DNA from 2 places in the Streptomyces sp. NPDC006385 genome. Region 2 is predicted to be linked to the other one. Evidence: riboswitches for the same ligand, from Rfam matches in the RefSeq annotation. Region 2 holds a riboswitch; the other holds the start of a gene.
The links. A riboswitch is a leader RNA that binds a small molecule or an ion and turns the genes downstream of it on or off. The one in region 2 is predicted to bind cyclic di-AMP.
Positions count from the first base shown of each region.

Region 1 (3,810 bases), on a different contig from region 2:
CGAGCAGGTGGCCTCCGACATCGAGCGGGACAAGATCCTCGACGCCCAGGAGGCGCTGGAGTACGGGCTGGTCGACCGGATCATCCCCAGCCGCAAGGCCACCCTCGCCCCGCCCACGGGGAGGTGACCGGTCGGTGCTCCCACCCGAGTTGCCGCCCCTGCCCGCGCTGACGCGCGCGGAGGGGGAGTTGATCGACCGTTACCTCGATGTGGTCGACCTGCTGGGCCGGATCAACCCGGCCCAGTACGGCGACACCTACCGCGGACTGCGCGCCGCCCAGGCGCTGGTGGCCAAGGCGGCCGCGCTGCGGGACGCGCTGGCGCTGATGCACCAGCGGGGTGAGACGGAGCTGCACGCGCCCACGCTGGCGCGCGCGCTGCGCGTGCTGGACGGGGAACGCCGCACGGCTCGCGTCACGGTGCCGCCGCGCTCCGACAGTTGACGACCCGTCCAGACCGATCCGGACGTCTCGGCCCTCTGACGAGCCGTCCGGATCCGCACTGAAACGGACCAAACGATGTACCCCCCATCGGTGTATCTATGTCTCCGTTTGCGCGCCCCTCCAAGTTGCGCAACGGCCGTCGACACTAAGTGGAATTGAGCGCTCCGCCGCTGGTCCGAGGCTCCTCGGACATCTGGACACCCGCCCGGACACGAGGGTGTCCACCCGAACGGGTGAGTGGTGAGCAACGCCACAAATACCCGGTTCCGTTGGGCTTTTCGTTCATCCGTGCGTCAAGATCCCTGTCTGACGACAAGCCCCCGCCACAGCGGCGGGGCGATCCGAGCGGACGCCGAGTCCTGCCGCCGCCCGGATGACCGGTCGACGGAGTGGATCGGCAGGAGTGGAGGACCCGAGCAAGACGGGTCGCCGGAGCGGACGTTCGTTCGAGCCGAGCAACCCTTGGGGTGAAGCCGCGGCAACGCGGCCGGGCAACTTCGCCAGCCCGAATCCGACAGGTCATCCTTCACAGGCGGCTGACGAAGGGTTGCGCATGACAGCGCTCAATCGTGTCCCGTCGCTCATGGCCCGGGCCGGTACGGCCTCGGCTCTCACCCTCGCCGCGGTGGGCGGCACCGTCGTCGCCCCCGGCTTCGCCTCCGAGGCGGAAGCCGCGACGCCGGCGACGAAGGCCCTCCAGATCGCGGCCTCCAAGAAGGGCTCCCCGTACAAGTGGGGTGCCACCGGGCCGCACAGGTTCGACTGCTCCGGGCTCACGCTGTACTCGTACAAGAAGGCGGGCAAGAAGCTGCCCCGTACGGCGGCCCAGCAGTACAACAAGACCCGCCACATCTCCGCGCAGAACCGCAAGGCCGGAGACCTGGTGTTCTTCCACTCGGGGTCGAACGTTTACCACGTCGGCATCTACGCCGGGAAGGGAAAGATCTGGCACTCCCCGAAGAGCGGGGATGTCGTCAGGCTGCAGAAGATCTGGACCAGGAGCGTCTGGTACGGCCGGGTCAAGTGACCTTCCCGGGGGCGGTGAGGGCGTCCTGACGCGCCGTCACCGCCCCTGGGGCCTCACAGGGCCGACAGCGGCCCCACGAGGAGCGCCAGGCCGAAGACCGTCAGTGCGGCGCCTGTGCCGACCGTGACCGCCCGGGCGGCGCGCGGCCTGCGCAGCCATCTGCCGAGCCGGTCCACCAGCAGGACGACGACCTGGAACCACACCAGCGCGATCGCGAGCACGATCAGGGCGAGCAGCAGGGTCCTGGGCAGCGCCGGAGCGCCCGCGGGCACGAACTGCGGGAGCACGCTGAGGAAGGTGAGGGACGCCTTCGGGTTGAGGGCGTTGGTCACGAAGCCCTGCCGCAGTGGTCGCGCGGTGGAATCCTCGCGCGGGTCGGCCACGTCGGTGTGCGGCTGCCGCAGCGTCCGGAGACCCAGGTACAGCACATAGCCGCCGCCCACCACCTGCAGCGCCCGCAACAGCGCCGGCACGGCGGCCAGGACCGCGGCGACTCCCACCACCGCCAGCGTCACATGGACCAGCAGCCCGGCCCCGATCCCGAGCGCACAGGCGACGCCGGCCCGGCGGGAGACGAGGGCGTTGCGTACGACGACGGTGAAGTCCGCCCCGGGCATGGCGACCAGGCCGGCGGAGACCCCGGTGAAGGCGAGGAGCTGAGCGTCCATGCCGCCAGCGTGCCGTGCGGGGGCCTTCAGTAGGTATGTCGAATATCCTGGGAAGCCCTAAAGCATTCCTTAAGGCAGACAGGGGCCCGCATGTACGACCCGACCCGCCTCGCCGCCTTGGTGGCCGTAGCGGAGGCGGGTTCGATCACCCGGGCCGCCGAACGGCTCGGCTACACCACGCCCGCGCTCTCCCAGCAGCTCGCCAAGCTGGAGCGCGAGGCGGGCACCGCTCTGCTCGTACGGCATCATCGCGGGGCGCGGCTCACGGGTGCGGGAGAGCTCCTGGTGGCGCGGGCCCGGCGGGTGCTCGACGAGCTGGAGCGGGCACGGCACGAACTGGCCCGGCTGACCGGCCTGTCGGGCGGGACCCTCCGGCTGGGCACGTTCCAGACCGCCGGCATCCATCTTCTGCCCCCGGTGCTCAGCGCCTTCCGCCGCGCGCATCCGGACGTGGAACTGACCGTCACCGACTACGAACCGTCGGCCGGTGTCACCGCGGTGGCCGCCGGTGAGGTCGATCTGGCGCTGACCCACGCCTATGAACCGGGCGCCCCGGTCCCGCTGCCGTCCTCCGTCGGCGTCGAGCCGATCCTCGAAGAGGAGCTGGTCCTGGTGTCCGCTCCGGGCCACGCCCTCACCAGCGGGACCGCCCGGCTGCCGCTGGCCGAGCTCGCCGGTCAGCCACTGATCAGCATGGCGCCGGACGCTCCGGCCCGGCGGGGCGTCGAGGCGGTGCTGGCCCGGGCCGGTGCCGCGCCCTCGGTGCTGGTACCGACGCCGGGGTACCTGCTGGTGTGCGCGCTGGCCAGTGCCGGGCTCGGGGTGGCGGTCGTACCGGAGATGGTGGCGCGGACGTCGGTCACTCCGGTCGGGGTGCGCGCGCTGGAAGGCGGAGAGCTGCGCCGTACGATCTCGGTCGCCTTCCGCGGGGACGAGGCGGCGCCGGCCGCGGATGCCTTCCGGGCGCTGCTGCGCGGCACGTTCGGGCGCGCCCGACAGCCGCGGCAGCCCTGAGGGTCACGGCTCCTGCTGTCCCACCGCCGGCACCCGCGCCGCGGGTACGGTCCACGGCAGCTCGATGGAGACCGTCTTGCCGCCCTCGCGGGTGGGCCGCACTCTGAGCTTGCCGCCGCACTCCGCGGTCAGCCAGCGGATGATGACCAGACCGCGGCCGTTGTCCTGCTGGACGGCGGCCGGCAGCCGTTTGGGGAAGCGGGGGTGGCTGTCGGTCACGCCGATGCGCAGGTGTTCGTCACGGTCGAGCTCGATGTCCACCGTGAAGGTGGGTGACTGTCCGAGGGTGTGCTGTACGGCGTTGGTGGTGAGTTCGGAGACGATCAGCCGGATGGTGTCGGCCGCTTCCGTGTCCGGTGGCAGGCCCCACTCCGCGAGGGTGGTGACCACGTACGTCCGGGCCGCGGAGACCGAGGCGGGATCGCTCGGCAGAGTGACGGATGCTTCCAGGTGATCTGCCATGGCGACGTCGTCCCTTTCCGACGGGACCGCAGTCCGACACGGAGCGGATGGTTCGAGTACGGTCCCGGACTGGTGCTTCGTCGCCAGACTGCCATTACCGCGCCCGTCAGGGGCGGCGATCCACCAAGATATGCATATATCTGTCGCTCGAAGCGGTGAACTCTGCGACGGCAGAGCGTATTTGGGCGGCTCGGTT
Region 1 is NZ_JBEXQG010000024.1:109,195-113,004, forward strand. It holds gene ABZ078_RS20530 (ATP-dependent Clp protease proteolytic subunit) at 1-127, shown strand, start outside; gene ABZ078_RS20535 (hypothetical protein) at 135-443, shown strand; cyclic di-AMP (ydaO/yuaA leader) riboswitch at 784-993, shown strand; gene ABZ078_RS20540 (C40 family peptidase) at 997-1,470, shown strand; gene ABZ078_RS20545 (LysE family translocator) at 1,524-2,138, opposite strand; gene ABZ078_RS20550 (LysR family transcriptional regulator) at 2,229-3,152, shown strand; gene ABZ078_RS20555 (ATP-binding protein) at 3,156-3,614, opposite strand.
Region 1: it holds a riboswitch for cyclic di-AMP, as region 2 does, so the genes downstream of both, ABZ078_RS20540 (C40 family peptidase) here and ABZ078_RS26465 (LysM peptidoglycan-binding domain-containing M23 family metallopeptidase) in region 2, are expected to answer to the same signal.

Region 2 (3,810 bases):
CCGGACACGACGACTCCGGTCTGCTGCGGCTGGCCCCGGGGGAGTCCTTCACGACGCCCGTCTTCGCCGGGTTGTGGAGCGACAGCGGCTTCGGCGGGGCGAGCCGGGCCTGGCACGCGTACCAGCGCGCGTACGTGATCCCGGACGCAGGCCAGGACCGGCCGGTGCTGTTCAACTCCTGGGAGGCGACCGAGTTCGACATCTCCGAGGATCAGCAGAGCGTGCTCGCGCGGCGGGCGGCGGCCATCGGTGTCGAACTGTTCGTGGTCGACGACGGTTGGTTCGGGGCGCGCACCAGCGACCGCGCCGGGCTCGGCGACTGGACGCCGAACCCCGACCGCTTCCCGTCCGGGCTCAGGCCGCTCGCGGAGTACGTGCACGCCCTCGGTATGCAGTTCGGCATCTGGGTCGAACCGGAAATGGTCAATCCGGACAGTGAGTTGTATCGCACCCATCCCGACTGGGTTCAGCATCAAACGGGTCGAAAGCGGACGGAATTCCGCAATCAGCTCGTGCTGAACCTCGCGCGCGAGGATGTCCAGGAGTACCTCTGGGAGCGGCTCGACGGGCTCCTCTCCAGCGCCCCGATCGACTATGTGAAGTGGGACTTCAACCGCTGCTTCACCGACGCCGGCTGGCCCGGGGAGTCGTACCCGCAGCGGCTGTGGGTCGACCATGTGCGCGCGCTGTACGGCCTGCTGGACCGGCTGCGGGCCGCCCATCCGGGCGTCGCCTTCGAGTCCTGCTCGGGCGGCGGCGGGCGGATCGACCTCGGCGTGCTGAGCCGTACGGACCAGGTGTGGACCTCGGACAACACCGACCCGCTGGACCGGCTGGACATCCAGCACGGCTTCAGTCAGATCCACCCGGCCCGCGCCATGGCCGCCTGGGTCACCGACAGCCCGAACGCCATGCTCAACCAGCGCGCCAGCTCCCTGCGCTTCCGGTTCGTGAGCGCCATGGCCGGAGTGCTCGGGGTCGGGGGCGACCTCGCGCGGTGGAGCGAGGAGGAACTCGCCGAGGCCCGGGAGTGGGTGGCGCTGTACAAGGAGATCCGGCCCGTGGTGCAGCGCGGTGACCTCTACCGGCTGCGGCCTCCGGCGGGCGGACTGAGCGCGGTGCAGTACGCGCTCGGGGATGAGGCGGTCGTCCTCGCCTGGCTCCAGGCCCAGCGTTACGGCGAGCCCGCCCCGGCGCTGCGGCTGCGCGCGCTCGACCCGACAGCGTCGTACGAATGCCTTGAAACGGGCGAAATTCACAGAGGTGCAGTATTGCTGCATCACGGACTGCGTACCGGGTTGTGCGGCGACCTCGATGCGACGGTTATCCGGCTGCGTCGCATCTAGGAGTTCTGTCCGAATTGGCGCCTTCATTCCAACTCGCTCTCGCCTGAAGGAAGGTGGAGCAGTGTCACGTGAGGAGCGTCATATTCGTGACCGTGTGTCGCCCGTCATGTCCACGTAATTCACGTGCTTCTCATGGGGCTTTGTGTTTGGCGGCGCCCCAATAATGCACGGAGGGTGACCGGTAATTCCCGCAAGGGATCAACAGGAACGCATTCGGACGGAACCTCTCGCTTGTTCCCATGCGTCTTCCTCGCTTACGTTCGCCACCAATCCGGACGGACGCCTAATCCTGCCGCCGCCCGGATCCCGCGCAAACTCACCCGTACGGCAGGAGCGGGGGACCCACAGGTACAACCGCCTGTTCCGGTCTCCGGAACAGGCTTGGGGTCAAGTCGCGTCCCCGACGCGGCCGGGCATCTCCAGCCCGCACCCGACAGCTCACCTCGCAGGCGCCGGAGAGGAATTCGCCATGCCCGCGAAGGGTAAGCACCGCCGCCCGAAGCCCCCCCGCTTCACCCGCTCCATCGCAGTCGCCGGAACCGGCGGCGCCGCTCTCGCCCTCCCGTTCATCGGTGCCACCGGGGCCCACGCCGCTCCCTCGCAGTCCGTTTCGGAAAAGGCCGTTCAGGTTCTTCCGGTTGCCGGTCAGAAGGCCGCCGAGAAGAAGGAGACGACGCAGAAGGCGGATGTGCGGACGTATTCCGTGAAGGCCGGCGACTACCTTTCGAAGATCGCCGACGAGCAGAACGTGAGCGGCGGCTGGAAGAAGCTCTACGCCGACAACCGGGAGACCGTCGGCGACGACCCGTCGCTGATCCACCCCGGTCTGAAGCTCACCATCGGCGGCAAGAAGGCCGCGACGAGCACCCCCAAGTCGTCCTCCCCTTCCTCGTCATCGTCATCGTCATCGTCCTCGGACTCGTCCGCGTCGAAGTCGTCGAAGTCCGCCGCGTCGAAGGCGACCACGGCCGCCGAGAGCGCCGGGACCACCGGCACCACCAACGGCTTCACGGCCCCCGTGGCCGGTGCCGCCGTCGGCACCGCCTACAAGGTGGCGGGCAGCATGTGGTCCAGCGGCTACCACACCGGCGTGGACTTCGTCGTCCCGACCGGTACCTCGCTGAAGGCCGTGGGCGCGGGCACGGTCGTCTCCGCCGGCTGGGCCGGTGCGTACGGCAACCAGGTCGTCATCCAGCTCGCCGACGGACACTACGCGCAGTACGCCCACCTGTCGTCCCTCTCGGTGTCGAGCGGCCAGTCCGTCACCGCGGGCCAGGAGGTCGGGCTGTCCGGCTCGACCGGCAACTCGACCGGTCCGCACCTGCACTTCGAGATCCGCACCACGCCGGACTACGGCTCGGACCTGGACCCGGTCGCCTACCTCCGCTCGAAGGGCGTTGCCATCGGCTGACGGTCGCCTTCGGCGAAGCCGCCTGCCTGACACGCGAGTCGAAGGCCGGACCCCGATCCCCGGGTCCGGCCTTCGGTGTGTCCGGGGTGTCGACAGGGAGGGGGCGATGACGGGAGAGTGATCTCCGTCAGACGGGGCAAGCGCTTTCTGCCGTGCTGCCGCTGTCACACCTCCAAGTCATCGCCCCAGCGAAGGAGCCCCGATCCGTGACGACCACGCGCAGAGCATTCGGAATCCTGGCCGCCGGCGCGGCCCTGGGCGCACTGGCTCCCGCGGGCACGGCGAGTGCCGCTCCCCGTGGCCGGCTCATCGCCCACGACAACTTCTGCCACGGCCTGGGCCGGTGGGCGACCGAGTTGCAGGACGGCGGCACCGTCACCGCGTCGCGCGGCGTCCTGGAGATCGACGTGCCCAGTGGTGCGACGGTGTGGTTCAAGAAGCGCCTCGAAGGGCCGTACGTCCTCCAGTACACGGCCACCGCCGTCTCGGAAGGCGGGCCCAACGACCGCGTCTCCGACCTCAACAACTTCTGGAACGCCCTCGACGTCCGCTCCCCGGACGACCTCTTCGCCACCGAGCGGGGCGGCGCGCTGGCGGAGTACGACTACCTCAAGACCTACTACTCCGGTTACGGCGCCAACTACAACACCACGACACGACTGCGCCGCTACGTCGGCGAGGCCGGGGTGCGTCCGCTGGTCCTCGACTACACCGAACCGCTGCTGGTGCCGAACCAGCCGAACCGGGTCCGTATCGTGGCCGACGGTTCGACCGTCCAGTGGTGGAACAACGGGCGGCTCGTCTTCGACCACATCGACCAGCAGCCCTACACCAGCGGGCACTTCGCCTTCCGGACCGTGTGGAGCCACTTCCGCGTCAGTGACTTCCGAGTGTGGCGGCTGCGCCCTCAACGCGCCTGATCAGAGGGTTATTCCGGGCTTGGTCAACACTTTGGGAGTGGCTTATCTCACCGCTCGTCAATCCCTTCCTACGGTCGCGTAGGTCACATTGGAAGGTGAATCATGTGCCGACGTGGCAGACGATTCGAAGAAT
Region 2 is NZ_JBEXQG010000039.1:6,615-10,424, forward strand. It holds gene ABZ078_RS26460 (alpha-galactosidase) at 1-1,346, shown strand, start outside; cyclic di-AMP (ydaO/yuaA leader) riboswitch at 1,617-1,811, shown strand; gene ABZ078_RS26465 (LysM peptidoglycan-binding domain-containing M23 family metallopeptidase) at 1,816-2,757, shown strand; gene ABZ078_RS26470 (DUF6250 domain-containing protein) at 2,964-3,677, shown strand.